Regions from separate parts of the Telluria sp. PB2R4 genome, predicted to be linked through region 1. Evidence: predicted binding sites of a transcription regulator. Region 1 holds the regulator's gene; each other region holds the start of a gene.
The links. The regulator FNR, encoded in region 1, switches genes on or off when oxygen is low (the NO sensors DNR and NnrR bind a similar motif). The targets are predictions, from matches to a motif close to TTGATNNNNATCAA.
Positions count from the first base shown of each region.

Region 2: AC56LU_RS09150 (universal stress protein) is a predicted target of FNR. The motif match lies at 3,084-3,097, and genes of this name have one in related genera.
Region 3: AC56LU_RS07870 (XrtA system polysaccharide chain length determinant) is a predicted target of FNR. The motif match lies at 5,859-5,872, and genes of this name have one in related genera.

Region 1 is NZ_JCASIC010000011.1:192,956-203,090, reverse strand. Features, by position in the region: gene AC56LU_RS18330 (formate dehydrogenase subunit alpha) at 1-901, opposite strand, end outside; gene AC56LU_RS18325 (formate dehydrogenase) at 932-1,180, opposite strand; gene AC56LU_RS18320 (TorD/DmsD family molecular chaperone) at 1,197-1,934, opposite strand; gene AC56LU_RS18315 (DUF2474 domain-containing protein) at 2,047-2,175, opposite strand; gene cydB (cytochrome d ubiquinol oxidase subunit II) at 2,176-3,195, opposite strand; gene AC56LU_RS18305 (cytochrome ubiquinol oxidase subunit I) at 3,198-4,646, opposite strand; gene AC56LU_RS18300 (hypothetical protein) at 5,026-5,487, shown strand; gene AC56LU_RS18295 (hypothetical protein) at 5,506-7,161, shown strand; gene fnr (fumarate/nitrate reduction transcriptional regulator Fnr) at 7,389-8,141, shown strand; gene AC56LU_RS18285 (metallophosphoesterase) at 8,248-9,093, opposite strand; gene AC56LU_RS18280 (VOC family protein) at 9,152-9,580, opposite strand; gene AC56LU_RS18275 (DUF885 domain-containing protein) at 9,704-10,135, opposite strand, start outside.
Region 2 is NZ_JCASIC010000004.1:157,678-167,812, reverse strand. Features, by position in the region: gene AC56LU_RS09160 (chemotaxis protein CheA) at 63-1,943, opposite strand; gene AC56LU_RS09155 (protein phosphatase CheZ) at 1,943-2,800, opposite strand; gene AC56LU_RS09150 (universal stress protein) at 3,169-3,636, shown strand; gene AC56LU_RS09145 (response regulator) at 3,716-4,360, shown strand; gene AC56LU_RS09140 (Crp/Fnr family transcriptional regulator) at 4,786-5,580, shown strand; gene AC56LU_RS09135 (outer membrane lipoprotein) at 5,731-6,819, opposite strand; gene pdeM (ligase-associated DNA damage response endonuclease PdeM) at 6,907-7,572, opposite strand; gene AC56LU_RS09125 (ligase-associated DNA damage response DEXH box helicase) at 7,569-10,040, opposite strand.
Region 3 is NZ_JCASIC010000003.1:385,902-396,036, reverse strand. Features, by position in the region: gene AC56LU_RS07905 (PEP-CTERM sorting domain-containing protein) at 1-733, opposite strand, end outside; gene AC56LU_RS07900 (nucleotidyltransferase domain-containing protein) at 1,002-2,087, opposite strand; gene AC56LU_RS07895 (HprK-related kinase A) at 2,084-2,995, opposite strand; gene AC56LU_RS07890 (HPr-rel-A system PqqD family peptide chaperone) at 2,989-3,270, opposite strand; gene AC56LU_RS07885 (hypothetical protein) at 3,267-3,851, opposite strand; gene AC56LU_RS07880 (XrtA/PEP-CTERM system exopolysaccharide export protein) at 4,026-4,601, opposite strand; gene AC56LU_RS07875 (S1 family peptidase) at 4,806-5,669, opposite strand; gene AC56LU_RS07870 (XrtA system polysaccharide chain length determinant) at 5,976-7,511, shown strand; gene AC56LU_RS07865 (XrtA-associated tyrosine autokinase) at 7,534-8,436, shown strand; gene AC56LU_RS07860 (TIGR03016 family PEP-CTERM system-associated outer membrane protein) at 8,417-9,967, shown strand; gene AC56LU_RS07855 (XrtA/PEP-CTERM system-associated ATPase) at 9,983-10,135, shown strand, end outside.

The DNA of each region.
Region 1 (10,135 bases):
CGTCGTCCATGCCGTAGGTGCGGGCCGCGATGTACTCCTTGTCTTCCCAGCCGTTCTGGAAGATGTGCCACAGGATGCCCCACACCAGCGGGATGTCGGTGCCCGGGCGCACCCGCACATAATGGTGGGCAAAGCGCGCGGTGCGGGTGAAGCGCGGGTCGATCACGATCATCTTCGCGCCCAACTCCTTGGCATGCAGGAAGTGCAGCATCGAGATCGGGTGGGCCTCGGCCGGGTTGGAGCCGATGAACATCACCGCCTTGCTGTGGTGCAAGTCGTTGAAGGAATTCGTCATGGCCCCGTAGCCGAAGGTCTGGGCGACGCCCGCGACCGTGGTCGAGTGGCAGATGCGCGCCTGGTGGTCGCAGTTGTTCGAGCCCCAGAAGGCGCTGAACTTGCGCAGCAGGTAGGCCTGTTCGTTGTTGTGCTTGGAGCTGCCGATGACCATCAAGGCGTCCGGGCCGGATTTCTGGCGCAGTTCGATCAGCTTGTCGCCGATCTCGTTGATGGCCTGGTCCCAGGAGATGCGCTGGTATTTGCCGTTCACCAGCTTCATCGGGTAGCGCAGGCGGTGCTCGCCGAAGGCGTGCTCGCGCACCGAGGCGCCCTTGGCACAGTGCGCCCCCATATTGATGGGCGAGTCGAAAGCGGCTTCCTGGCGCACCCAGACGCCGTTGGCGACCACCGCGTCGACCGAGCAGCCCACCGAGCAGTGGCTGCAGATGGTGCGCTTGATCTCGGTGGGCACCGGGGCATCCGCCACCGCGTCGGCGTGCGCCGGCTCGATGACGTTCAGCGGCAGTTGCCGCGCCAGGGCGCCGGCACCGGCCGCGACGCCTGCGCCGACCAGGAAGCGGCGCCGTTTGAGTCCGCTGTCGCGGACGGTCTTCACTAGGGACATGCTGGCTCTCCAGTTGCGCTAGGGCGATACTCACCAATAGGCGGCGGTCTCGTAGTAACGGCGGATGTGCTCGGTTTCGTGGTAGCCGCGCTTGACCTGCGGCGCAGGCAGCGGCGCAGCAAGCGGTGCTTCGGCGGCGCCGGCGCTGCCGGTCACGGCGGCCAGCGCGCCCAGCGGCGCGGCCTTCAGGAAGCTGCGCCGGGCCGGGTCGGGCCCGGTAGTGGGCGTGGCCGGCTTGCCGTCTTCACTGACTTGCTGTCCTTGCGGATGCTGTTCCATGCTGTGCCTCGTCTGGTTAAACCATTGAATCCGTCAGCGCGTCCCCGACCACGAAGGCTTCCGCCTCGATGGCGAGGAAGGCCCCGGCCAGCCGGGCGACCAGCCGGTAGTAGTTCGCGCCTTCGGCGTTCGCGATGTCGGCCACGCAGCGCTCGTACCAGGGCGCGATGTGGACCTCGAAAAAGGCCTGCTGGCGCGCCAGCGGCTGCCGCATGATCGTGCCGGACCCGCCAGGAGCCCCGGCCACCAGCACGCGCATGGTCTCGCACAGGGCGCCCAGGTGGTCTTCGAATTCGCCGGCGCCGCGCACCCGGCCAATGCCGAGGCGCGCCAGGTCGGCACGCAGTTCGGCCAGCGGGGAGTCGTTCAGGTAGCCTGCTAGGTATCGCGAGCCGTAGGGATTGAGCGGCGGCGTGCCGACACTGATGAACAGCGCGGCGAACTCGTCGGCCACGGCGTCCGGATCCATGACGCCGGAGGCGAGCGTCAAGGCTTCCCAGGCCTGTTCCAGCGCCGGATCGCCGCCCTCGGAGAGGATGGGGTCGGCATGCGCCAGCGCGTGCAGCAGCCCGGCATCTGGCGCCGCCAGCAGCAGGCGTGACAACAGCGCGTACAGGTCGGCGCGGGCCTGGTCTTCTCCCGCCAGCGGCAGGGAAACGGAGACGGGCTTAGCGGTCTGCGTGGCGACAGGTAAGGCACTCGATGCGGCGGCTTCGGCGGTACGGTCGACCGACGGCGCGTCAGGATAGGACACGGGGCTGCTCTCCTGTTAGCAAAGCGTTACGAAGAGTGTAGTCCTCCATCGCCACAGGCCGCGCACGGTTGGTCGAGCCGGCTCGATCGCGTTCGCGCTTTTCAGCGGATCTTCAGCGCATCCCGAGCGCATGCATGAGCACGCGGATCACGTAGGCCACCGCCGCCAGCGTAAACACGCCGCCGAGCCAGAGCGCGGCCAGCCAGCCGAGCCGCCGCATCCAGTCGCGCCGGGTCGCCATCTAGTGATACCCCGCGTCGGCCTTGACCTTGCCGCGGAATACCCAGTACGACCAGCCGGTGTACAGCAGGATGATGGGCAGGATGAACAGGGTGCCCACCAGCGCAAAGCGCTGGCTGCTGGGCGGAGACGCCGCTTCCCAGATCGAGATCGCGGGCGGCACGATGTGCGGCCAGATGCTGATCGTCATGCCGCTGTAGCCGAGGAAGATCAGGGCCAGGGCCGCGACGAAGGGCACCCGGTGCGGCGCATTTCCGTTTTTACTGTTAAGAGAGCGCAGCAGCAGCACGATGAACACCGCCACCAGCACCGGCACCGGCGCCAGGAACACGATGTTCGGGAAGCTGAACCAGCGCTGCGCCACGGCCGGGTCGCGCCACGGGGTCCAGATGCTGACGATGACGATGGCCGCGAGCAGCATCAGGGCCAGGGGACGCGCCACCTGCACCATGCGCGCCTGCAGCTCGCCCTCGGTCTTCATCACCAGCCAGGTGGCGCCCAGCAGGGTGTAGGCGATCATCACGCCGACGCCGGCCAGCAGCGGGAACGGGGCGAGCCAGTCGAGCGGCCCGCCGGCATAACTGCGCCCCGACACGGCAATGCCGTCCAGGAAGGCGCCCAGCGAGACGCCCTGGAAGAACGAGGCCGCGACCGAGCCGCCGATGAAGGCCTTGTCCCACAGGTGGGCCTCGTGCTCCTTGGCCTTGAAGCGGAATTCGAAGGCAACGCCGCGGAACACCAGGCCGAGCAGCATGAAGATCAGGGGCAGGTAGAGCCCCGACAGGATGATCGAGTAGGCCACCGGGAAGGCCGCCAGCAGCCCCTCGCCGCCCAGCACCAGCCAGGTTTCGTTGCCGTCCCAGACCGGCGCCACCGTGTTCATCATGGTGTCGCGGTCGCGCTTTTTCGGCGTGAACGGGAACAGCAGGCCGATGCCGAGGTCGAAGCCGTCCAGCAGCACGTACATGAAGACGGCGAAGAAAATGATGAGCGCCCAGACGACGGTGATGTCGATGCCCATCGCTAGCTCCCCTGCCCGTCGTCGTCGTTGCCGACATCCGCCGCCGACAGCGGCCGCATCGGCGTGCGGTCCTCGCCCGGTCCGCCCTGGGCGGGGCGGTTCAGCTCGAAGTGCTGCGGTCCCTTGCGTATCATGCGCAACAAGTACACCGTCCCGGTGCCGAACACGAACATGTAGGCCACCACGAACAGGACCAGGCTCAGGCCCAGGGTGGCGGCGCCGTGCGGCGACACCGCGTCGGCCGTGCGCAGCACCCCGTACACCACCCAGGGCTGGCGCCCGACCTCGGTGGTGGTCCAGCCGGCCAGGATGGCCACCAGGCCGGCCGGGCCCATCCACAGGGCGAAGCGCAGGAAGGGACGGCTGTGCCACAGGCGCGCCTCCGCTCCTCCCTCCTGTTTTCGCTTGCGCCGCAGCCACAGGCTCCAGGCGCCCAGCGCGATCATCAGGAGGCCCAGGCCGACCATCAGCCGGAAGCTCCAGAACACGATCAGGGCGTTCGGCCGGTCTTCGGGCGGGAAGTCCTTGAGCCCCGGGATCTGCCCGTCCCAGCTATGGGTCAGGATCAGGCTGCCCAGGTGCGGGATGCCGACCGCGTACTTCGTCTTTTCCTCCTCCATGTCCGGCACCCCGAACAGCAGCAGCGGGACCGCCTTGCCGCCCTCGTTCTCCCAGTGACCTTCCATGGCCGCCAGCTTGGCCGGCTGGTGCTTCAGCGTGTTCAGCCCATGGAAGTCGCCCACCACCGCCTGGATCGGCGCGACGATCAGGATCATCCACATCGCCATCGACAGCATCTTGCGCACCGCCGGATTGTCGCGCCCCTTCAAGAGCTGCCAGGCCCCGGAGGCGCCGACGATCAGGGCGGTGGTCAGATAAGCGGCGATCACCATGTGCAGCAGCCGGTAGGGGAAGGAGGGATTGAATATGATGGCCAGCCAGTCGCTCGGGACCATGCGCCCGCCCTCGATGGCGTAGCCCTGCGGGGTCTGCATCCAGCTGTTGGCGGCCAGGATCCAGGTGGACGAGATCAGGGTGCCGACCGCCACCGCGCAGGTGGAAGCGAAGTGCAGGCCCGGGCCGACCCGGGTCCAGCCGAACAGCATCACGCCGAGGAAGCCGGCTTCGAGGAAGAAGGCGGTCAGCACCTCGTAGGACAGGATCGGCCCCAGGATGCTGCCGGCGAATTCGGACAGGTAGCTCCAGTTGGTGCCGATCTGGTAGGCCATCACGATGCCCGACACCACCCCCATGCCGAAGCTGACGGCGAAGATCTTGAGCCAGTAGTGATAGAGGTCGACGTAGACCTGGCGCCCGGTTTTCAGCCAGCACAGCTCGAGCACGGCCAGATAGCTGGCCATGCCGATCGTTATTGCCGGAAACAGGATGTGGAAAGACATCGTGAACGCAAACTGCACGCGCGCCAGATCCAAGGCGGACAAACCGAACATCGGGGCTCCTCGTGTTCCCGGGTCGACCTCCGGGGGTGTGTCCAGAATCTAGCATGCAGGATGGGGGCGCACGCTTGGCCGGGTGGCATTTCGATGGAAATCAAGGCCGGCTGAGGGAGGGCAAGGGGAAGCCTGTTTTCACTTCCGAAATCTTTCTCTCCGTCAGAAAACAGGAAGCCACTGATCCAAATTAATGACCCATCAGATCGTCCCCAGTCCGGCCCGATCACTCGACTATATTGGCTGACGATTCGAGCACGGCATCGACGGAATTCCGGAGTTCCAGCATGCATGCAGCTCGCTATCCGGCGACCCTCCTCCCCCCTTGCGGCGCGGCAGGCTGGGCCAATCACCGATCGTCGATGTGAAAGGAAATGTCATGTCAAACAATCAGGTCAACCAGGCAGCCACGCGGATTGCCGCGGGCGCCAGGGAAGCGGACGGCTTCATCGCTTCCTCGGCCATGCCGACCAGCTTCGCCGAGATCCGGCAGGACGCCGACCTCGGCGCGGTCCGGCAGTTGTTCGGGCCCGCCGCCGCCAGCGCCGAACCGCAACCCGAGCTGAGCGGAACCGGTTTCACCTACCGCCACGACTGGGGTGCGCGCCGCGGGCAGTGGGTGCTGCGCCTCAACTGGAACGTGATCCAGCCCCCGTCGCGGGTCCTGGTGGCGATCGGCGAAGGCGTCCCGGGCGGACCGAATGCCGGCAAGTTCATCGGCTCGGCCCGCTACACCCTGCACAACGTCGCCTCACGCTGGAACGGCGTCGACATCTGGGTCAACATCGAGTGGAGCTCGGATATCTCGCTCTACGCCGACTACCTGATCATCAATCCCTGAGCATCCGAGGAGAACACCATGTCACCAAACGATCGTCTTGACCGGAACGCCGCGCTGACCCTGGCCCGCCAGGACCCGGCGGAGCGCGCGGATTCCTCGGACACCAAGGGCCCCTGGGCCATTGCCGAAGCCACCGTCGGCAAGGACGGGCTGCAGCCCGCCCTGCAAGGAACCGGCTTCACTTACCGCCACGACTGGGGAGCGCGCCGCGGCCAATGGATCCTGCGGCTCAACTGGGATGTCATCCAGCCCGGCTCGCAGGTGTTCGTGGCGGTGGGCGAAGGCGTGCCGGGCGGACCGAACGCCGGCAAGTTCATCGGCGCAGCCCGCTACACCCTGCACAACGTCGCCTCGCGCTGGAACGGCGTCGACATCTGGGTCAACATCGAGTGGAGCGCGGACATCTCGCTCTACGTCGACTACCTGATCGTCAACCCGCCCGTGGCGCCACCCGGCCTGCGCACGGTGTCGGTCGCGGTGCACCGCCACAGCAGCGTGGCCCTGAGCGAGGCCGAGGCCGACCGGATCCTGGCCGACATGGGCACGATCCTGCAGAACGACGACACCGGGCCGGATGTCGCCACCCCGGTCCGCTTCGTGCGCAACGGCGCGGTACGGCTGCTCCCAAGCAACGTCCCCGGCACGATCCAGACGGCGGCCGACCTGACGGCGCTGCTGAACGCGGGCAGCGGGGTCAAGGTCGTGCAGGCGATCCGCTGGTGCGGCGGCCCCGGCGACAGCATCATCGGCTGCGCCCCGGTCGGCAGCACCATCGTCAACGTGGCGGCGGTGCGCTTCACCGCCAACCAGGAAGGCTTGATCTGGGTGCACGAGTACGGCCACAACTGCGGCCTCGGCCATCGAACCGACGACCTGCGCGCGGTCATGTACCCGTCGGTCGGCACCGACCACGACGTGGTCAACGCCGGGGAGTCGGCGGCCTTCCTGGCCGGCCCGCTCGCCATCACCGGCGAGGTGATGCCCGCCGGCGGCTGCTCCTGCGGCGTGGGCGGCATCCCGCTGCCTGCCGACGTGCGCGACTTCGTCTCCCAGCACTGGGTCGAAGGCGTGCCCGACGAGCTGGCCTCGCAGTACACGGAGAAGGACGCCCGCCTGCTGCTCGACTGGCTGGTGAACGAGCCCGGGAAGCACGAGGAGTTCCTGGTGCAGGTCGTGGCCACCCTCGGCTACATCGGCAGCGCGATCGCGGTCCAGCCGCTGATCGACTTCGTCGAGAAGCCGCTTGCCGGCCGTGCGGTGTTCAATGCCAAGAACACCGCGCTGCTGCGCCTGGGCGACCTGGCCAACCAGTCGGGCAGCCAGGCCGCGCTGGACTTCCTGGCAAAGGTGGCGGGCGACAGGGACGTGGCGCGTGCGCTGGCGGCGCCCCAGGCCCCCGCCGAGGCAGCCATGGCGGCCAACGCCGGCCAGGGCGTGGTGGCGCCAGGCCTCGACACCCTGGCAGCCGAGCTGGCGGTGTCGGCCACCTTCGGCCTGGCGCTGGCCGGCACGGCGCAGTCGCTGCAGGCCGTCGAGGCCCTGAAGGCGGATGGTGACGCGTTCGCGACCGTGAAGGCGGCGGCGCTGGAGGCGGCGCAGATCGCCGCGACCGTGCAGGCCAAGGGCCGGCAGGAGTACTACCGGAAGAAGGCGGAACACCGGCATCACCTGTAACCGCCCTGTGTTGGGTGGACGGCGATGCCGCCCACGCGTTCAGATCGTCCTGGAATGGATGTAGCGTCTATTCACGGGAATATTGAACGCGTGGGCGTACGTAATTCCGGGCATTGCCCGCAATTACCCCGCCCACCCTACTTATCTCTGGGAAATGAACGCCGCGGACCCGGCCTGTGTCTATAATGGCTGCGTCCGCATTTTCTTCTCACGCCATGAACCAACCCATGTCGCTCCCTGGCACAGCGCCGGTCAGCATCCAGGCCCTCAAGACCAGCTGCGGCGCCTGCAGCATGCACCAGCTGTGCCTGCCGATGGGGCTGGAAGACGCCGACATCAACCGCCTCGACCAAATCATCGGACGGCGCCGCCGCCTCGCACGCGACGAGCGCCTGTATGCGATGGGCGAACCCTTCCGCAACCTGTACGCGGTGCGCTTCGGCCATTTCAAGACCTACCAGGTGAACGCCGCCGGCGAAGCCCAGATCACCGGTTTCCAGATGGCCGGCGAACTGCTGGGCATGGACGCGATCAGCGGCACCCACCACTGCGACGCCGTGGCGCTCGAGGACAGCGAAGTCTGCGAGATTCCGTTCTCGCGCCTGGAAGAGCTGTTCGGCCAGGTCCCGGCCCTGCTGCGCCACTTCCACCGCATCATGAGCCAGGAAATCACGCGCGAACAGAACGTAATGCTTCTGCTCGGCAATATGCGGGCGGAGCAGCGTTTCGCCGTCTTCCTGGTGAACCTGTCGGCGCGCTACGCGGCGCGCGGCTACTCGCCGAACAGCTTCCAGCTGCGCATGTCGCGCGAGGACATCGGCAACTACCTCGGACTCACCATCGAAAGCATCAGCCGCCTGCTGTCGCGCTTCAAGAAACAGGGCTGGCTGCAGGTCGACAAGCGCGAAGTCACCCTGCTCGACCCGGTCAAGCTCAAGGCGCTGGCTGCCGGCACCGACGTTTGCAGCCCGATGGGCTGAACCTGGGGCGTCGCCAGGACGGCTCGTCGCGCTCCGTGCCGCCGTCCTGGCGTCGGGACTGCTGCGGGCGGACGTATTTTCCGGCGCCGGCGCCCACCGTGCGTGCTCAGATCTCGATCACCAGCTCCGGACGGAAGGCCTCCTGCTCGCCCTTGCTCAGGTAACCGAGCGGATTGGCCACCACGCGGCAGGACCAGGGCCGGCCCGCTTCGACGCCGCTGGTGATGTAGTCGTTCGCGCAGTGCAGGTGGCCGTGGATCCACAGGTCGGCCTGGGGAAACAGCGCGTCGAGCGCATTGCAGAAGCCCGCCGTGCCGGGGGTCAGGCCATAGCGCGGGTCGGCGCTGAGCAGGCTGGGGGCGAAGTGGGTCACCACCACCGTGCGGCCCTCGAAAGGCGCCGCCAGCGCGCCGCGCAGCCACGCCTGGCAGTCCAGCGACATCGCGCGGATGCCCTCGGCCAGCACCTTTTCGCCGTTCTTCAGGGTCGTGTTCTTCGACAGGTAGTAGTTGGCCGCGCGGAAGGCCTTGTCGCGGCGCTGCAGCTGCTTGGTCAGGTCCTGCTCCTGCAGCGCCAGCGCGTCGAAATCGCTCCACAGGGTAGTGCCGATGAAGCGCACCGCTCCGATCATCAAGGTCTCGCGGTCCAGCCATTCGATGCCGAGGCGTGCGCAGGTGGCGCGCAGGCGCGCGTAGGCCTCCTCGAATTCGAGGCCGTCGAATTCGTGGTTGCCGGGGATGTAGAGCACCCGCGCTTGCGAAGCGCCGGGCCGCAGCGGAGAGGACCTCGGCGAAAAACGCCCGAGGCCGAAATCGGTATCCGTCAGGCGCGAGCCGGACTGGTAGGAACCGATGTCGCCCGCCAGGATGATCACGTCGGTATCGGCGCGGATCTGCGGAATGAAGCCCGCGTAACGTTCGAGATGGAGGTCGGAGAAAAGCTGGATGCGCATGGTCGGCGCAGTATAGCGGCTTTTTCGCCGCGCCCTGCGCCGGCGACTGCAGCGGCCGTCAGAAGCTGATGCGCACGTACGGCGCGCTCTGCTTCGCCTCGCCGTGGTAGACCGCTTCGATATTATTCCCGTCCGGGTCGAGCACGAAGGCGCCGTAATAGCCCGGGTGGTAGGCGCGCTCGCCCGGCCGGCCGTTGTCCCTGCCGCCGGCGGCCAGCGCCGCAAAGTAGAAGGCATTGACCATCTTGCGGTCGCGTGCCTGGAAGGCCAGGTGGTGGCGTCCCGTCAGCACGCCTTGCGCGGCTTGGCTGGCGCGGCTGGAGACGAACAGTTCGTCGGCCCAGAAGTAATCGTCGCCGGCGCCGCCGAGCGGAATGCCCAGCGCCTCGAACACGGCGCCGTAGAACCTGCGGGAGGCAGGCAGGTCGCGCACCACCAATTGAATGTGGTCGATGAGCCGCCCGCGGTAGATTTCTTGTGTTTCCATGCTGTGCTCCTGTGGAAGAAGGTCATGAAATACAGCTGCGCGCGAGCAGTGTAGGAGCAAATGCGCCCCCGGGCAACCGGCGCGGCGGCATCGCGATGCAAATCGATGCCGCCGTCCTGAGGCTCAGGCCTGCTTCAGCTTCGCGATCCAGCCATCCACCAGCTCGCCCAGCACGTCGAGCGGCACCGAGCCCGCGCCCAGCACCAGGTCGTGGAAGCCGGCGAGCGAGAACTTGTCCCCCAATTCCTTCCTGGCCTTCTCGCGCAGCTCGATCATCCGCAGCATGCCGATCATGTAGGCGTTGGCCTGGCCCGGCCAGGCGACGTAGCGCTCGACTTCCTGCGCGCCGATGCCGTAGTCGATCGCCTGCTGGCGGGTCCAGCCTTTCGAATGCAGGCCGGTATCGACCACCAGGCGGCGGGCACGGAACAGTTCCGAACCGAGTGCCCCCAGCAGGCCGGGCACGTCGCCCTCGTACCAGCCCTGCTCCACCGCCAGGCGCTCGGTGTACAGCGCCCAGCCTTCGGAGTGGGCGCTGCCGCCGCTGAAGATGCG
Region 2 (10,135 bases), on a different contig from region 1:
TTTTGTATGCGCTTTTGTCACAGAGCGGAAACAATCCCCGCTTTGCGCACTGCGGTAACTACTTATGCGGCCAAACGCACGTTGCTGCGGCACCCATCCATCAGGAAGGACAGCCCCACCACCAGCACCAGTTCACCCTCGGCCGAACGCGCGGTACCGGTGATGCCCTCGACCGACAGCGCGGTCATCGGCTTGATCACCAGATCGGCCGTGCCGTCCACCGCTTCCACCGCCAGGATATAGGGCTGGGGCGCGTTGATGACGATGCCGACGCGTTCCGAGCAGGCTTCGTAGCCCAGCGCCAGCGCCAGCGAGCGCACCGGCAGCGGGCGGCCCTGGTCTTTCAGCACCGGGGCGCCGCCCACGCACTGGAACTCTTCCGGCAGCTCGACCACGCGCTCGACGACGGCCATCGGCAGCGCCAGCGAGGCGCTGGAGGTCGACACCAGCATGGTCGGGACGATCGACAGTTCGATCGGCAGCCGGATGGCGAACTTGGTGCCGTGCCCTAACGAGGAGTCGATGCGGATCGCGCCGCGGTTCTTCTCGACCGCGGTCTTGACCACGTCCATGCCCACGCCGCGGCCCGAGACCGAGGAAGCCACTTCCTTGGTCGAGAAGCCCGGCAGGAACACCAGCTGGTAGGCGTCGTCGTCGTTCGGCGCGCCGTTCTCGCCGATCAGGCCCTTGTCGATCGCCTTGCGACGCAGCCGGACCGGATCCATGCCCTTGCCGTCGTCCTGCAGCACGATCATGACGCTGTTCGCTTCCTGCCAGGCTTTCAGCAAAATGAACGCCTTGGCCGGCTTGCCGGCGGCGACACGCTCTTCCGGCGACTCGACACCGTGGTCGAGCGCATTGCGCAGCATGTGCACCAGCGGGTCGTACAGGCTGTCCACCACGACGCGGTCGACTTCGGTCTCGGCGCCTTCGATGGTCAGCTCGACGTCCTTGCCGAGGTCCTTGGCCAGTTCGCGCACCAGGCGCGGGAATTTCTGGAACAGGCGGCCCACCGGCTGCATGCGGGTCGCCAGCGTGGCGCGCTGCAGTTCGGCCGAGTAGCGCGAGGCGCGCTCCAGGGTCTCAGTCAGCGTTGCCATCAGGGCTGCGGCCGGACCTTCGAACTTGAACTGCTGCAGGCGCTCGAGCAGCACGGCAGCCTGGTTGGCGGCCTGCACCGATTCGCCCGCCACTTCCAGCAGCGCGTCCAGCTTGACCGCATCGATACGGATGCTCTCGTCCTTGGCCGGAGCGGCGGCGGCGCGCGCATCGGCCACCTTGTCGTGCTGGCGGCGGTCGACGCCGTCCCAGCCAGATGGCTTCCCGGCCGGCACGGATTCGGCGGCCGCGGGTGCGGCGCTTGCAGCGGCAGGCGCAGAGACAGGCACAGCAGCCGCGATCGCAGCGCCGGCCGGCACCACGGCGTTGTACATGCCGACCCAGTCCAGACCATCGTTATCCGCGGCAGCCGGCACGGCAGCCGGGGCTGCGGAGACAACCGGGGCGGCTGCGACGGGTGCGGGGGCGGCGGCAGGCGCCGGCGCGGCAGCGGCAGCGCCCTTGCCTTCGATCGCGTCCGTCAGGATACGCTCGAGGGCTGCCGGCATCTGCGCCAGGCCTTCCGGCGGGGTACCGTTGTTCAGGTCATTGAGCTGGTCGGCCACGAAGCCCGAGGCTTCGAGCGCCGCTTCGATCGCCAGCGGGGTCACCGGCGCCTGTCCGGTGCGCAGGGCGTCGAACAGGTTCTCGGTCAGGTGGCAGGCCGCGACCAGCGCGGGCAGGCCCATGAAGCCGGCGCCGCCCTTGATCGTGTGGAAGGAGCGGAACACGGCATTGAGCGTTTCCTTGTTGTCCGGATCGCGTTCGAGGCGCAGTAAATGTTCTTCAACATTTACCGCAAGGTCCATCGCCTCGACGACGAAGTCCTTGAGCATATCGTCCATTAGAACCCCAGATCGGCCAGAAGATCGTCAACGTTGTCCTGGTTCAGCGCCGAATCCGGCACCGACGGGCCCGACATCAGCGGCGCAGGCGGCGGCGGAACTTCCTTCTTCGCCAGCTTTTCCTTCAGGTCGGCCGGCGCGTGGTCGCGCAGCAGCTGCGCCAGTTCCGACTCCACCGTCTGGGTGATCTTGACCACCTTCTTGATCAGCTGGCCGGTAATGTCCTGGAAGTCCTGCGCCATCATGATCTCGAGCAGGCGCGCCTTTTCGGCTTCGGTCGCTTCGTTCACGCTTGCCGCGAACTGGCGCGAGTCGCCGGCGAGGGCCTTGAACTCGTCCAGGCTCAGCTTGCCCGAGAACAGATCGGCCCAGCGGTTTTCCATGTCCTTGGCCTGCTTCGACAGCAGGTCCTGGGCCGGCATGCCGTCGTCCAGGGTGTTCAGCACCTTGTTGGCGGCCTGTTCGGTCAGCGTGGCGACGTATTCCAGGCGGTCCTGGGCGTCGACGATGGCCGAGGAAGCCTCGGTCAGCGCCTTGTCGTAGCCGAGCTCGCGCAGCGAATCGTGCAGCAGGCGCACGATGCCGCCGAGGCGTTCGAACATGCCGTGCTCGCCCTCGGCGCCACCCGAAACAGCCGGAGCCGAGGCCGCGACCGGAGCGGCCACGGCGGCCGATTCGGCCACTGCCGGCGCGCTCGACGCGGCGACCTGGTCGAACAGGGACTCGAGGTCGTCCTCGTCCGCGGCAGCGGCCGGCGCGGGCGCGGCCGCCGGTGCCGGGGCGGCAGCGGGGGCGCTGGCGCGCTGTGCAGCCACTTCCTCGAATAATGCGTCGAAATCGTCAGCGGCGTCAGTCATAATCCCTGCTTCTCCATGGTGTATAAGTTCGCAATACGCGTTGCGTCAGTGTATTTAATGCGGCCATCGGGGATGGTCCAAATCTGCATGGGAGTGTAGCAGCGTGGTTGCCGTAGGTAAATCTCGGCGACGGACACGCAACGAAATGGACAGTTAAACTTAATTCCGCGACAATCAAATGACGTGGTTCCTGACTGTTTACACAAGAGAGGTGTTGTTTTTCGTAACGCGACGGCCTTGCTCGGCACGACGTTGTTGTTTTCCCGAAATAAACGGGCAAAGATTGATCGAGCTCAACAGTTTGCGTTCTTGCAATCGCCGCCGCGCCTGCTACACCGCAGAATGGCGTGGCCATTGGAGGAGTCATCATGTACCGCAAAATCCTGATCACCACCGACGGCTCGGCCGTGTCGCAGCATACGGCCTGCGCCGGCGTCAAGTTTGCGCAACAGATGGGCGCCGAGGTGCTGGCGCTGTTCGTCGCGCCCGACTATCAGTATCCGGTCTACGTGGAAATCATTCCGCCGTCCTACCCGAGCGAAGAAGAATACATGGCGCAGATGCGCCGCCTGGGCGAAGAGTACATGGGGAAAATCATGCACTCCTGCGCCGGCGCCGGCCTGAAGCACGCCTGCACGACCGCGTTTGCCGACAACGCGGCCCTGAAGATCGTCGACGTCGCCGAGCACGAAGGCTGCGACCTGATCTTCATGGGATCGCACGGCCGCAGCGGCTGGGGCCAGCTGCTGCTGGGCAGCGTCACCAACAAGGTGCTGTCGCACACGACCAAGCCGGTGCTGGTGCACCGCCTGATCAGCGAACCGGCGCCCGCATGACGAAAGCACGACAAATGACCGTGCGATCCTGTGCTAGCCTGCCCTGGTCACCGTCGCTTTCACCCTGAAGGATGTCTCTATGATTCGCATCGTAATAGCCGACGACCATACGATCATGCGCGAAGGACTCAAGCGTATTCTCGATGGTGCGCCGGATATCGAGATCGCCGGCGAAGCCACCAATGGCTTCGAAGTGCTGGCCCATGTGCGCCAGGGCGGTTTCGACCTGCTGCTGCTCGACCTGTCGATGCCGGGCCGCAGCGGCGTCGACCTGATCCGCCAGGTACGCAGCGAAGCGCCCAAGCTGTCGATCCTGATCCTGACCATGCACGAGGAAGAACAGTACGCGGTGCGGGCGATCCGCGCCGGCGCCCAGGGTTACCTCACCAAAGAGAGCGCGGGCACCCAGCTGGTCGGCGCAATCCGCAAGGTCGCGTCGGGCCGTCCTTATATCAGTACCGAAGTGGCCGAGCAGCTGGCGCTGAACATCATGGCGCCGAACGAACAACTGTTGCATAAACAGCTATCCGACCGCGAATTCGAGGTATTTTCGCACCTCGTCGGCGGGAAATCGATCACCGAGATCGCCAACAGCCTGCACCTGTCGGTCAAGACCGTCAGTACCCACAAGACCCGCATCATGCAAAAGATGGGCATGGCCTCGCTGTCCGAAATGGTCCAGTACGCCGTGGCGCACCGCTTGTTGTCGCCGATGAAAGCCTAGGACTAAGGCGTTTTAGACACACTATTAGTGATTTTGTGCCGCTGTTTGCCCCCTCCTGGGGGACGCTTTCGCTGTCCCCGCCCTGCCTCTTCCCACCACCGCCGGCCTGCCCTCTCTCTCTCTAATCGATGCTTGAGGGTCAGAATATTCCTACAAAGGCGTCATCCTTCCTACCTACATATTCAGCCATCGCTGATATCCGTACCGAACTCGTGTTGGCATACTGAATTCAGCGTTTCGACTTGCTTGCGATCCAAGTCCCAGCGTGAGCCAGCCTGCGGCGCGATGCGTCCCACGGCGCCGGTTTCGAGCTCCGCCAATGTGGTCGCCGCCTGAAACCCTGAGTTTTTTACCTGGAGATGAGCATGCAGTCCCAGCCAACGTCAGAACAACGCAACGTCACTCAGCCGACCCTGCATACCCCCATGGAAGCTGGCCGCCAGCGTCAGGGACGTCTCTGGTCCAATCTCAAGGAAGTCTGCGACCTGCTCCGCATCCCGGCCAGCGTCTCGGTGACTTCCGAAGAATTACTGTTCCAGCATGTCCAGTTCAAGACCGGCCAGCGTGTCCACACCATCGGCCAGGCCTTCGACACCCTGTACATCGTCAACTCCGGCTTCCTCAAGACCGTACTCATTGACGAGTTCGGCAACGAGCAGGTGCTGAGCTTCCCAATGAAGGGCGACATGCTGGGCGTGGACGGCATCCACACCCGCCACTACGCCTCCGAGGCCGTGGCCCTGTCCGACTGCGACCTGATCCTGCTGCCCTTCAAGAAGCTCACCGCCCTCGGCCGCGTCCACGCAGAGCTCGAGAACATGATGTACGGCGTCATGAGCCGCGAACTGGTGCGCGAGCAGACCATGATCGGCATGCTCGGCGCCCTCTCCGCCGAAGCCAGGGTGGCCCGCTTCCTGGTTTCGCTGGCCGACCGCTTCGCCGCCATGGGTTACTCGAGCAAGCTGTTCAACCTGCGCATGACCCGCCACGAGATCGGCAGCTACCTCGGCCTGACGCTGGAAACGGTCAGCCGCACCCTGTCGGCCTTTAATGAAATCGGCCTGATCACCGTCGACCAGCGCACCATCGGCATCAAGGATGCCGAAGCGCTCAAGACCCTGCGCCGCCTGCCGCCCTCGCGCTCGCGTACCAAGGGTGCGGCCAAGCAGAAGGCCGAGAGCGAACAGCCGGGTGACGATCAGGTCTTGGCAACTGCCTGATTCGACTATCTGGATATATGTAGGGTGGGCGGGTCTCCCGCCCACGCGTTCAAGCAGTGCATGAGTAGCAAAAGGATTTGCCTCTGAGCTGAGAGGGTTTGAACGCGTGGGCGGCAAAGCCGCCCACGCTACGTGTAGATAACGCGTGCCTTACTGGTCGCGCGACAACACGCCCTTGTTCACCCGCACCCGATCGCCCTGGCGGAAACCCGGATCGTTCTCGTACTGCAGCGTCTGGGTCGCGCCGCTATTGGTATAGCGCACCAGCACTTCATAGCGCTGCTCGCGGTTCATATTGCGCTGGACGTTGCGTCCGGCCACGCCGCCGGCCACGGCCCCGGCCACCGTCGCGGCGGTGCGGCCGCTGCCGCTGCCGACCTGGCTGCCGAGCAGGCCGCCGATGACGGCGCCGCCCGCCGTGCCCAGGTAGTTGCCATTACCCGACACTTCGATCACATTGACCGCCTCGACGGTCGCGCAGTTGGTGCAGTAACGCGCCTGGCGCGGCTCGCTCACGCGCGCGCCAGCCAGCAGCGGCCGGCCCAGCACCGAGGTGGTGTAGCGGCCATTGGCGCGAATGGTGGCGGTCACGCGGCTGTCCGGGGCAATCCGGTCCGCGTTGCGGATCCTGTAGACGGCGTCGTATTCGCCCGGCCGCACTTCCGGCAGGAAGAACACGCCGCGCGCCCCCGTGAGGGCCACTTCCACCCGGCCGCCCGGGGTGCCGAAGACGGTGAAGCGCAGCTCGTTGCCCGGGCTCAGGTCGGGGCTGCCCTGCACCTCGAAGCGCTGGATCGCCGGCGCCGCCGCCAGTTCGCCGCGGCGCTGGCCGCGCGGCGCGTTCGGCTGCAACAGGGATTCGCTCAGCAGGCTAGTCGCGACCTGGTTGCCCAGGCGCAGGTTGGCAGTCACGCCGCTTTCCGGACGGATGCGGTCGTGGGTGCCGATGGTGTAGGTGCCGCTGTACTGGCCGGGCTCGACTTCGGTCAGGTTCACGTTACGGGTGGCGCCGTCGATGCGCAGGGTTCCGGTGCCGCCCGGGCTGCCGTACAGGTCGAAATGCAGCTCCACGCCCGGCGTCAGGCGGCGTACCTCTTCCACATTGAATCCGTTGATCACCGGCCCGTAGGCGCGGTTGTTCTGGTATTGCTGGGCCTGGGCGGTGATGCTGCCCGTCAGGACTGGTCCCAGCATGATCGCGGCCGTGAATGCCGCCTGCATCAGCTTGCTGAAATACATGGTTTCTCCCCCCTTTTCGTTGGCGATACTGAATCACCTCTTTAGCTGAGAAGAATTTACTCTGCAGCACGACAGGGGGTCGGTACGTTATCGTACGCAGTGCACGGCCTCGCCAGAGGTGACATAGATGCTGTCGCCCGGCTCCGGCCGGATCGCGTGGCCGCCGGTGAAGGAACCGAACGAGGGCAGGATCATGCGGTCCTGTCCGACCACGAAGCACGGCAGGCGCAGCGCGTCGAAACGGGTGGCCAGCACGTAGACGGGATGGATGTGGCCCGCCAGGGCATAGCCTGCTTCTCCCTCTCCCATGGCCAGGTCGGGGTGGTGGCAGAACGCGAACGGCCCGAGCGCGTGCGGCTCGTCCACCATGTCGATGCCGAGCGCCGCGGCCGGGTCGCCGGCATGGCGGTCGTGGTTGCCGCGCACCAGCGTGAGCGCCAGGTCGCGGTGGCGCTCGCGCCAGGCCAGCATCGCCATCTGGGTGGCGCTGGCGTGGGCCGCGCGCGCATGCAGAAAGTCGCCGAGGAAGACGATGTGGCGGGCCCCGTGCGCGTCGACCAGGGCGTCGAGTCCGAGCAGGTTCTCGGTGGTCGTCCCGCGCGGCACCGGCACCCCGAGCGCACGAAAGGCGGCGGCCTTGCCGAAGTGGATGTCGGCGACGACCAGCATCTTCTCGAGCGGCCAGTACAGCGCCTTCTCGGGCAGCAGCAGCAGCGACTCGCCGGCCACCCGGACCGCCACACTGCCGCTCATGCCGCGGCTGCCTTTTCGAGTTCGCGCACCATGCGCGCCACGCGGTCGGACAGCTTCTCGGTGCTGACCTTTTCGCGGAAGCGCTCGACCATCAGGGCGAAGCCGAAGGGCGTGGCGCGCTTGACTTCGCGGAAGGCGACGCGCCGCCCGTGCAACTCGATCAAGGTCTCGCGCAGGCGCGTGAGCTCCAGCTCCTGCTCCAGCACCTCGCGCTGCGCCTGGGTGAGCAGCAGGTTGCCGGCATCGTGTTTGCGGAACACCTCGAAGAACAGCGACGACGAAGCCTGCAGCTGGCGGTTCGACTTGGGCTGGCCCGGATAGCCCTGGAACACCAGCCCGGCGATGCGCGCCACTTCGCGGAAACGCTGCTGCGACAACTGGGTCGCGTTCAGGCTGCCCAGCACGTCCTCCAGCAGGCAGTCGGTCGTGAACAGGTCCACCTCGGCGCCCGTTCCGGCTTCGAAGATGCGGTCCCACGCGACCGGTTCGGGTGTGAGCAGCTCGAAACCGTAATCGTTGATCGCGATCGAAAAGGTCGCGGGCTGCATGCGCCCGAGCCGGTAGGCGAACAGCGAAGCCAGCCCCATGTGCACCGAACGCCCAGCGAAGGGATAGACGAACAGGTGCCAGCCTTCGCGGCTCTTCATGCTCTCGATGACCAGGGTCTCGCTGGTCGGCAGCGCCGACCAGCGGCACTGGATCTCGATCAGCGGGCGGATCGCCTCCATCTCCGGGCCGTCATAGATGCCTTGCGCAGCCAGGCGCAGCTCTTCCAGCGCCGCGTGGGCGAGTTCCGAGGACATCGGCATCTTGGCGCCGCTCCAGCGCGCAATCGCGCCGCGGTTGCTGGTGGCGCGCTTCACGAATGCCGTCATCTCGTGCACGCGCACGAACTCGAGAATGCGCCCGCCGAACAGGAAGTGGTCGCCCGGCTTCATGCGCGAAATGAAGGATTCCTCGACGCTGCCGATGCGCCCGCCGCTCATGTACTTCACCGAGATGGTGGAATCGGACACGATGGTGCCGATGCCCATCCGGTGGCGCCGCCCGATGGCCGTATCCGGCACCCGGTAGACGCCCTCTTCGTCCGGCAGCACGCGCCGGTATTCCGGGTAGGCCAGCAGGCTCTGGCCGCCGCGCGCCACGAAGTCGATCGCCCACTGCCACTCTTCCTCGTCCAGGTTGCGATAGGACCAGGCGCGCTTGACCTCCTCGTACAACTCCGCGGAGCGGAAGCCGCCGCCCAGCGCCACCGTGACCAGGTGCTGCACCAGCACGTCGAAGGGCTTGTTCGGCACGTAGCGGCCTTCGATGCGGCGCGCCGCCACCGCCTTCCTGGCGCCGGCCGCTTCCAGCAGCTCCAGGCTGTTGGTCGGTACCAGGGTCACGCGCGACACCCGGCCCGGCGCATGGCCACTGCGGCCGGCGCGCTGCAGCAGGCGCGCGATGCCCTTGGCGCTGCCCACCTGCAGCACGCGCTCGACCGGCAGGAAATCCACGCCCAGGTCCAGGCTGGCGGTGCAGATGACCGCCTTCAGCTGGCCTTTTTTCAGTCCCATCTCGACCCACTCGCGCACCTCGCGGTCGAGCGAGCCATGGTGCAGCGCGACCAGGCCGGCCCAGTCGGGGCGCTCGTCGATGATGTTCTGGTACCAGATCTCGGACTGCGCGCGGGTGTTGGTGAACACCAGCGTCGCCTCGTGCTGCTCGATTTCGCGGATCACCGGTCCCAGCATCTGCAGGCCCATGTGCCCGCCCCAGGGGAAGCGCGCCACGTTCTCGGGGATCAGGCAGTCGACCGCGATCTTCTTGCGCAGGTCGCCCTCCACCAGCACGCCAGGATTGTCGGGAGGCGCCGCGCCCAGCAGCACCTGGCGCGCCAGGTCGAGGTTGCCCATGGTGGCGGACACGCCCCAGACCAGCAGCTCCGGACGCCACCGGCGCAGCCGGGCCAGCGCCAGTTGCACCTGCACGCCGCGCTTGCTGCCCATCAGTTCGTGCCATTCGTCGATGACGATCATGTCCAGGTGCCTGAACTGCTCGGCGGCGGCGGCGTGGCTGAGCATCAGCGACAGGCTTTCCGGGGTGGTGACGAGGGCGGTCGGCCAGCTGCGCGACTGGCGCGCGCGCTCGGCCGAGCCGGTGTCGCCGGTCCGTGCGCCGATCGTCCAGCCGGGCGCCAGCTCGGCCGCCGACGCCTCCAGCGCGCGCTGGGTGTCGGCGGCGAGCGCGCGCATCGGCGTGATCCACAGCACCCGCAAGCCTGCCGGCTTCTTGCCCTTGACGAGCGCGCCGCGCTGCAGGGCGGCGAACCAGACGGCGAAGGTCTTGCCCGCACCGGTATTGGCATGCAGCAGACCGGATTGCCCGGCGAGCGCAGCCTTCCAGACTGCGCGCTGGAACGGAAACACCGTCCAGCCGCGCGCCGAGAACCAATCCTTGACGACGGTCGGCGAGGGGCCGCTCATGCAGCCGTGACGGCCGTCGGCCTGGACGAAATGGCGCGCATGCTGCTGAAACGGATGGGTGTCGGGCTCATGTCCGGAAGTCTAGCACCGGGCAT
Region 3 (10,135 bases), on a different contig from region 1:
GCAACTCGCCCGAGGCGCCAACGATGCTGAACGAGGTGGTCAGGTCGAAGTCGGAGCAGTTGACGCCAAGGGTGCAACCCAGGTTGTTGGTCACCGAGTTGGTGTTCAGCGCAGCGACAACATCAGCCAGACCGGAAACGATGTCCAGTTGGCCAATTCCCTTACCGCCGTCGGCAGTACCCGTGCCGAAGTTGGTACCGTTGGCCTGCAGGGTGCCGGTACGGCCCGAAGTCAGGTCAAGGAAGTTGGCGCCGGACAAACGCAGCCACAGGGTGCCATTAGTTGATTGTGCAAGCATCTGCGCTTCGGTGGCTTGGAACGGATTGAAGTCAACGTCGGCACCGGTGCCGACATAGAAATCAACAAAGCCGCCGTTGAAGTCGATGTCGTTCGGCGTGCCGCCCGGTTTGGCGGTAAAGCCGTAGAAGCGGAAGGTCAGCTCGCAGGTGGCTGGGCCGCCGGCGCAGTAGTTCAGGTTGCCGTTGATCGAATTGACGCGGCCATAGCCGGCCAGTTCTGCGCCCGGGCCAAAGCCAGGCGTGAAGCCGGTGCCGACGTTGGTGGCGCCCGGGCTGGTGGTGTAGGTACCGATAAAGTTCTCGTACACTTCTGCAGCTTCGAAGTGTGGCGAGCCAGCGGTGCCGACGTTGATGCCACCAACGGTAATTGCGAAGGCTGGCAGGCTGCTGATGGCCAGCGCGGCGGCCAGCAGCGTTTTCTTGATCGATTTCATTTTAAATATCTCCTAAGTGTTTAACTGCTCAATGTTTCGATGATGGTTTCGCGCTTTTTTACGACTCTTGCTTCAGGCTTCGGACCGTGCCAACGCTGATTTTCAGTGTTGCCCTTGCTCCGAGCGGCTCAGCTAGATATTGCGATTCCGGTCTGACGGTATATGCTAAGCATTTTCCAGGCCAGCTCTCATACATCGTTTTAAATCAATAACTTATGGGAGTCGTCAAAAATTCGGAAAGCGGAACTGTAAGCTTTTCCGACATGCGTCAAGCATCATTCGATTGCTTGGGTGGAAAAATTGCTTTATGAAGCAAATGCTGTGCGAGCAGCAGCGGAGGCATGCGCAACCAGTTGCTGCGCACATAGAGTAAAAACCGCGCCAGACCGCTGCCAGCGCGGCGGCAGCTCGGATGGTCCGGCTCGATCGCGCGCAGGAACAGGGCGTCCATCATCGGGGCCATCAATGACGAGGGCGCATCGGCGGCACTGTCTGCGAGTATCGCGGGAGGAACCGGCGTGCCCAGCAGGCGCGAGGCATGGCGCAAGGTGTAATACAGCGTCGGACCCAGTTCAAGGGCACGCGCGCGCGCCATCAACTGCGGCCAGAACGCCGGATCGCGGCCGAAGTGGGACAGCAGCCGATGCAGGTCGACCAGGTCGCGCAGGCCATACTCGAACTCGCCATAGAACAGGTGGACGGCGCTATGAAGCACCATATCGGCAGGGGCCAGCACCTGTATTCCGTCCTTTCCCTCGACCGGAACGGCGCCGGCCAGCAGCAGCCGCGGGTCCGGGCGCACTGGCGCAGTCTCGGGGAGGATGGCATGGTGGACATCGATGCGGGTGCCGCGCTTGACGTTTTCCATCGGCGGCAGTTCGTGCATCCAGGTGCGGTAGTAGCGCTGGTCGTAGGCGTCCTGATGGGTCGTAGTCCATCCGTGCAGCATCAGCGCGGCTTCCGTCTTGCCCAGCATGGCTTTCGGCACCAGGATGTCGATGTCGTTAAACAGCCGGCCCGGCGCCGGCGGCAACCCGGCCACCGCATAGGCCGCGCCCTTGAGCAGGACCAGCGGCAGGCCCAGTTCGCGCAGCGCCGCCTGGATCAGCAGGACTTCGTAGCCGGTGCCCTGGCGGTGGCGCAGGCCGACCGCCTTCCAGCGGACGAAATGCGCGCGCACTTGTGGCGGCAGCCGATCGAGCAGTCCGCGCGCTTCGAACAGCCCGGCTAGCGCGGGGAGCAGCTTGACCCGTCCGGCCTGGCGCAGCAGCTTGTCCCAGTCGGCCAGGCCAAAGCCGCAGGCCCGCTCAGGATCGCGCCAGGCTTGCAGCAGCAAAGGAAGGTCGGTCATCATGCGCCCGCGGCGAGGTTGTCGAAGGTGGCCAGGGCGTCGTCCAGCCGGCTATAGCTGAAGCTGTAGGCGGAACAGCCGTTGACCAGGCCGGCCAGCGCATCGAAACCGGCGGCGCCGAGCACCGGGTAGTTGAACGCATTCTCGGCCAGCCGCATAAAGGTATCGGCGCCATACACCGCTTCCAGGTCGACGTCGGCGCCGGCCTCGAACCTGGGGAAAATGACCCAGGCCGGACGCGCCAGCTCGGCGGCGCGCGCGACACTGCCTGACGGCGCCCGCAGGTGGGCGACGCTGCCCTTGCTGGTGGCGTGCACCGGCTGGCTCAGAACGGCGGCCGGTATGTAAGTGCGGACGATGTCGATCGACGCATTCTTTAGGCTGACCGGCCGCGGCACCGGGACCAGCATGCCGTCCGACAGGCGCACCAGCGCCAGTTCATCCGACAGCAGCCGCCAGCCATTGTTGACCAGGGCGGCGCACAGGGTGCTCTTGCCTGACCCGGGCGGGGCCGGCAGGATCGCCGCCATGCCGCCGCGTTCGACCACGGCCGCGTGCAGCACCAGGTGGTCGTGGGCCTGGCTTGACACGCACCAGTTCAGTCCCCATTCGAAAATCGGGAAGGCCTGCGCCAGCGGCAACGGGCTGAACATCGATTCGCCATCGACCAGGAATTCGACTTGCGGGCGGATCCAGCGGCGCAGCCCGCGCGCGCGCGCCACGCTGATGTGGAAGTCGGCAAAGCCGCTGTCGTCGAGCGGGTAATCGGGATACAGGAGAGCCAGGTTGTCGACCACCGCGGCAATGCGGGTATGCAGGCGCACCACGAAAGGGCCGGTGCGGATATCCAAGCCGGGGCCGGACAAGCGCCGGCGCAGTTCCCGCGGGTTGAGCGATGCGAGGGTCAGCACGGGCAGCGCTCGACCAGCATCAGGCGTTCGAGGTCAGCGAGGAGCTCGGACAGGGTGGTATTGCCGGGGAGGGATTCAGTCAGCGCGGCGCCGAGCTCGGAGTCGCTGCGCGCGCCCGCCGCAAGCGCCTGCAGCAACTGCATGGCTTGCACACCCAGCAGGTGGGTATCGCCCGACAGGTTGTTAAACAAGACAAACTCGTCGTCCCAGCGGTAATGGCGCATTTGCTGTCCGCGGACCAGGCGCCACTGCGCCGCCAGTTCAGCGTCCGTCAATCGTGGTAGGTACTCTCAAGATATTTCGCCACGCGCTCTTTCGACCAGGGCTCGACATCCGGGTCGTCGACCGGCGCGTAGACCCCAAAGGTCCTCAGTTCGTTCCAGATCGCCCTGAGCTGGTCCACCGTCATGAACTTGACTAGTTTTGCGTTGATATTGAGGTATGTGGCAGTAAAGTGACACCCCAGATTGTGCGTATCAAAATAATTGCCGGGATCTTGCTGCTTGATCATTACCCCCAACTTGGTGCTCGCATACGGCTCGTCGCTGGGGAATATGTCGCCAAACGGGGTGTCGCGTGAGGTGCCAAGCGGCCACGTACGGGTCGGGTTTTTCCAGAAGCCGGGCGAATTGCCGCCGGCGCATTTTTCGATCGTCACGCCGCGGCTGGCCATGGTCGGGCCAGACATTGTCATCGACGGGACGGTGCATACCGTCGCCATGCCCGAGCCGCTGGCCAGGGTCAGGACGACGCCAGTGCTGCCGGCGCGCAGGAACTTGCGCCGCGCAGTGATCTTTTCCTGTGCATCCTCGTCCGCGACGACGGGAGACGCATCTTGTTGTTGTTCGGTAGTCACGTCATATCCTCAATGATGGTCAGCTCAACGGTGCGCCGACCGAATGTAAGCTTAGCAATTTTCGTTCCGTCGCGCATGATTAAGGAAAAATCCGTGAGAAAACAAGGCCTTCCGCCGGAATCCCGGCGCTGGCTCGGGTGCGCTTCCCCGAGCGTGTAAGTATAATCGACAGTTTTAGAAGAAACTCTCAGGAACGATCAGCACGTCGCCCGGATACATGTAGATGTTGGCCGAGATGTCGCCGCCCTTGATCAGGTCGTCCAGGCGGACATCGATTTTCTGCTGCTTGCCGTCGATTGTGCGGACGATGGTCGCGCGGTTGCCGGAAGCGAAGTCAGTGATACCGCCGACAGCGATCATCACATCCATCAGCGACATCTTGCGGCGGAACGGCAGGGTCTGCGGGCGCGTGGCCTGGCCGATGATACGGATCTGCTCGTCGTAGTTGCCGCTGAAGCTGCTCACCATCACGGTCACCGTCGGCTGCTGGATAAATTGCGCCAGCGCGGCTTCGATGTCGCGCGCCAGTTCGGTCGAGGTTTTGCCAGCGGCAGGCAAGTCTTCCACTAGCGGGGAGGTGATCTTGCCGTCCGGGCGCACCTGGACGCTGGTCGATACCTCCGGATTGCGCCACACCATGATCGAAAGGTTGTCGCCGGGGCCAATGCGGTAATCGCGTTCAGGAATCTGCTCGGCGACCGGCGCGCTGACGCCGCGCGAGGCGCAACCGCTCAGGCCAAGCGCACACATTGCCAGCGCGGAACACGCCAGCAGTTTGATCAGGTTGTGTTGGAGAGTCTTCACTTGGATATCCTTTTAGAACGTGATGAGGAAGCGTCGGCCGCTAGCGGCATCGCATCCATAATGATTCTGATAAGTAACTATACTTTCAAGAGTTTCTATTTTAGCATGCATCTTTTTGTCGAAAAGCTGCACAATTGCAAATTTTATCCGCTAGTTTTTTTGCTCCTTCAGCAGTTCCTGAATATAACTGGCTGGAATCGCATACGTGATGCCGCTGGGCGTGGTAATGGCCGTTTCCTTGAGTCCCTTGACCATGACCATGTTTAGAATGCCATAGACCACGCCGGTTTCCGGGTCGTACAGCGGGCTGCCGCTATTACCCGGATAGGCGGTGGCGTCGAGCTGGAAAATGGCAAACGGCGTCTTTTGCAGCTGGCTTAACACGCGCGGATTGAGGTTACTTGAGTTCAAGGCCGGCATCGCCACCGGCGTAATGGACGCCAGCGTTGCCCGGTGGGTCGCGTGGTGCATGCCCAGCGCCATGGCCAGCGGGAAGCCGGTAAACGCGAAATCCATGCCCTCTACGACCTTGGCCGCATCGCCCAGCGTCAGCGGCGCCAGCGGCGCGCCGGTCAGGCGCAGGTGGGCCAGGTCATGCTCGCGATCCATGCCCGCTAGCCGGGCCGGGCGAAACGCGATCTCCTTACCATCCTTTACCACCACGCCAAGCACTTCCATCTTTTCCGTGTCGAGCAGGGCGGGAATACTATGCGCGTTGGTGATGATCGACAGGCCGTCGCCGACCGCGAAGCCGGTCGAGGCGAAGCGGATGGCCGGGGTGCGGGTCCGCTGGTAGGTGCCGACGCCGACGATCGACGGCTTGATGGCAGCGATGGTGCGCGGCAGGTCGGCGGCCGTGGCCACGGCTGGCTGGGCAAGCAAAAGGGCGGCCAAAACAGTGAACTTGATGAAGAAGAAATCGAATGGCGACATGCCGCCGAGACTAGCTAGTTGCTCCAAGAAAAGCAAGAAGTGACATTCGATAAAGCGTGCAGGCAGAAGCCGGACCCGCATCTGTTGTTAAATTGAAGCGCACGATTGTAATATCACATCTTTTTTTCCATTTCTGTGGGAAACTGTTTTCCGCGGGAAACTTCGCGATTTGGTGGTTCGTCGTCATCCCCGCAGTTGTCACTATCTTGCAACCGAGTTAAGAGAAAACTGAGATTACGTAGCAATATGCAATAATATGTCATGTATGATATGACATTAGTCAATGCATTACGGCAATTTCGCATTGGTAAACAATCTAAACCAAAACAGTGCTAACAAGATGCGCCTGACAGCCTTGTCCGCGCGGTCACTAAAGGCGATACATAGATGACAGAATTAATCATCCTGATCACCAGCTTCCTGAAAGCGATCTGGAAATACCGTTGGCATGCGCTTCTGACGTCCGTGGTAATAGCGATTGTCGGGTGGATTTCCGCATACCGCATGCCCGACGACTACCAGGCTTCAGCACGGGTTTACGTCGACACCCAGAGCATCCTCGCCCCGCTGCTGGCCGGAATGACCACGGTGCCCAATGTCGAGCAGCAGGTCGGCTTCATGCGCCGCACCCTCATCAGCCGTCCGAACGTCGAGAAAGTCATCCGCATGGTCGATCTCGACATCAAGTCGAAGACGCCGAAGGAACACGAGGAAATGGTCGACAAGCTGATCAAAGACATCAGCATCACCGGCACCGAGCGTGACGACATTTACACGATCGCCTATAGTAACCCCAATCCGAAGGTCGGCAAGGACGTCGTCGCATCGCTGCTGACCCTGTTCGTCGAAGGCAGCTTCGGCGGCAAGAAGCAGGATTCGGACAAGGCGGTGCAGTTCATCGAAGACCAGATCAAGTCCTATGAAGAAAAGCTGACGACGGCCGAGAATACGCTGAAGGAATTCAAGATCAAGAACATCGGCATGTTGCCGCGACAGGGCGGCGGCGATTACAACACCGCAATGGGCGCGATCATCGACCAGCTCAGCGCGGCAAGGCTTGAGCTGACCGAGGCCGAACACGCCCGCGATGCCATCAAGCGCCAGATTGCCGGCGATACGCCGGTGCCGGTCGGCCTGCAGGAAACCGATATCGCCAATCCCGAGATCGATGGCAGGCTTGCGGAGCTGAGCAAGAATCTGGACGGCTTGCAGATGAAATATACCGACGAGCATCCCGATATCGCCGCGACCAAGCGCCTGATTGAGCAACTCGAGGAGCGCAAGCGCGAAGCGGCCAAGAAGATCAAGCGCAGCAATGATCCTGGCGCCAATTACAGCCCGATGCTGCAGCAGTTGAACGTCGCGCTGTCGGTCGAAGAAGCGCGCGTCGCGGCCCTCCGGGCGCGGGTCGGCGAATACAGCGCACGTGCCGCACGCCTGCGTTCCCAGAGCGCGCTGGCGCCGGACGTCGAGGCGCACCTGGCGCAGCTTAATCGCGACTACGAAATTAACAAGGAAAACTACGAGAAACTGGTGGGCCGGCGCGAGGCCGCCAAGTTGTCGGGCGAGCTCAGCTCGGCAACCGATACCTTGGTGTTCCGGGTGATCGATCCGCCGACGGTACCATCGACGCCGGCTGGACCGAATCGTCCGCGCCTGTTCACGCTGGTGTTTCTGGGCGCGCTGCTGGCCGGTCTCGGCGTCGCTCTCCTGATGAGCCAGATCCGTCCGACCTTCATGAGCCAGGCCAAGCTGCGCGAAGTCACGGCCCTGCCTATCCTTGGCAGCATCAGTATGAACTGGACCGACGAGCAGAAAATCAAGCGCACCAAGCGAACCTACGCGTTCGGCGCGGCCGTCGTGGCCCTGTTCGGCGCCTATGGCGCCGTGATAGCGGTCCTCGTCATCCAACCATCGCTGTAATCGCGTTCACTGGAGAACTTGCGTGAGCATTATTGAAAAAGCCGCAAAGCGGATTAGCACCAAGCAGGACGAGGACGCCGCCTTCATGCCGGTTGCCGCGTCCATCACCCTGGATGCACCGGCGCCAGCGCCAGTACCAGTCAGCGCCGCGCTGCCGCCGGTCGAGACCGCGGCAGCCGTATCGGCGCAGCCTCAGCGTAACGGCCGCGAAGTCGAACTCGACCTGCAGCGCATGCAGACCATGGGCCTGATCACCCCCGGTGGCGGACGCACCACCCTGCTCGAAGACTTCCGCATCATCAAGCGCCCGCTGCTCAGGCGCGCCTTTGGCGAGCCGGTCGCTGGCGAAATGCCGGGCAACCTGATCATGGTCACCAGTTCGCTGCCGGGTGAAGGCAAGACCTTCTGCGCGATCAACCTGGCGATGAGCATCGCGATGGAACTGGATCACACCGTGCTGCTGATCGATGCCGACGTCGCGCGTCCGTCCGTGCTGAACACCCTCGGGCTGCCCGCCGAGCGTGGCCTGATGGACGTCCTGCTCGACGATAATCTCGACGTAGCCGACGTGCTGTTGCGCACCAACGTGAATACCTTGTCGATTCTGCCAGCGGGCACCAGCAACCCGCGCGCCACCGAACTGCTGGCCAGCCAGGCTATGAGCAGCCTGGTCTCCGAGATCGCCAACCGTTATCCCGACCGGATCGTGATCTTCGATTCGCCGCCGCTGCTGCTGACCAGCGAAGCGCACGTGCTGGCATCGCACATGGGCCAGATCGTGGTCGTGGTTGAGGCCGAAGTAACAACCCAGCAAGCCGTCACGGTGGCAGTGGCCCAGCTGCAAGGCATGCCAAACGTCAACCTCATCTACAACAAGACGCGCGCGTTTCCAGGTACGGAAACCTATGACTATCACTATGGCTAAGCACCGGCGCGCAGCATGTGCGTTGGCGCCGCTGGTGTTGTTGTTGACGCCGTCCGCGCAGGCGAACTGGAAATTTTCTCCCCTGCTCAATGTCCGTGAAATCTACTCCGACAACCTCGACCTGCGCCCGCGCGGCCAGGAAGAGGGCGGCTGGCGCAGCGAGATCGCGCCTGGTTTCAGGCTGAGCAACCAGGGACGCCGTTTCAGTTTCGACGCCACTTACCAATACCGTTATTTCACCAACGTCAGCGAGTTCGACCAGCGCGGCGAGCGGATCGACCGCGGCCAGTCCGAGCTTGGCGCCAACCTGAGAGCGAAACTGGTCGAGAACCTGTTCTACTTCGACGCGGCCGCCAACATCACGCAGCAGCCGATTTCGGCGTTCGACCCCCTGCCGAGCGACACCGCGTTGGGGGGCAACCGCTCCGAAGTGCGCAGCTACCGCGCCACGCCGTCGCTGCGTCACAGTTTTGGCAATACCGCGACGGTGGATTTGGGCTACACCCACGACGTCGTGGATACCGGTACGCGCGCGGTCGGCTCCAGTGAGGGCAGCACCATCGCCTTCAGCCTCGCCAGCGGCTCGCGGTTTACCTCGGTGGGCTGGGACATCCAGGCCGTGCAGCAGCAGGTCTCCTACGATTTCGCGCCGGACGTCACCTCGAAGAACGCCTCGGTCGGACTCAGTTATGCGCTGAGCCGGGCCTTCAAGCTGACCTCGCGCGTTGGTTATGACGACTACGATTACGCGGCGCTGGGCGGCTCGACGGGCGGGCGCTCATGGTCGGCCGGCTTCCAGTGGGCGCCAAGCGCGCGCACCCGGGTCGACGCGGCCGTGGGCAAGCGCTACTACGGTTCCAGCTATTACCTGAATGCCTCGCACCGCACGCGCCGCATGGTGTTTGACCTGCGCTACAACGACGCTGTCACCAGCACGCGCAACGAGTTCGTGCTGCCCTCGGCGGTGAGCACGGCGGAAATGCTAGATGGATTGTTTGCGGCGACGATTTTCGACCCGGTCGCACGCCAGCGCGCGGTCGAGAACTATATTCGCGCGAGCGGCCTTCCGCCTACCTTGGCTAACAATATCAATTATTTCAGCAACCGGTATTTCCTGCAGCGCGAACTGCAGGCCTCGGCCGGTCTGCGCGGTACCCGCAGCAACCTGCTGTTGTCGGCCTTCGCGGTGCGCCGCATCGCGTTGTCGAACGTCGACACCGATAGCGAGCTGCTGGGTCCCAATTCGAGTTCGCTCAATGATTCGAACCGGCAGGTCGGGGCCAACGTCCTGTGGAACTTGCGGTTGAATCCGAGCAATGAACTCAACACGATCGCGCAGGTGACGCGCGTCAGGTCGGACGCCACAGGCATTGAAGCCACCCACAAGTCGGCCAGCGTGTCGCTGCAGCACCGCTTCGACCGCCGGTTTACCGGAATCGCCGAACTGCGCCGCCAGACCGGCCCAAACGGCCCGAACGGTCCCGGCTATGTCGAGAATGCTGTGTCCGCGTCCGTCAACATGCTGTTCTGAGAAGCGAGTACTGCAATGTATGAATCCTATTACGGTCTCAGCGACAAGCCATTCCGGCTGAGGCCAGACCCGCACTTCTACTACGGCAGCAAGGGCCACAAGCGCGCTATGTCCTACCTCGAGTACGGTCTGTCGCACGGCGAGGGCTTCATCGTGATCACCGGTGAA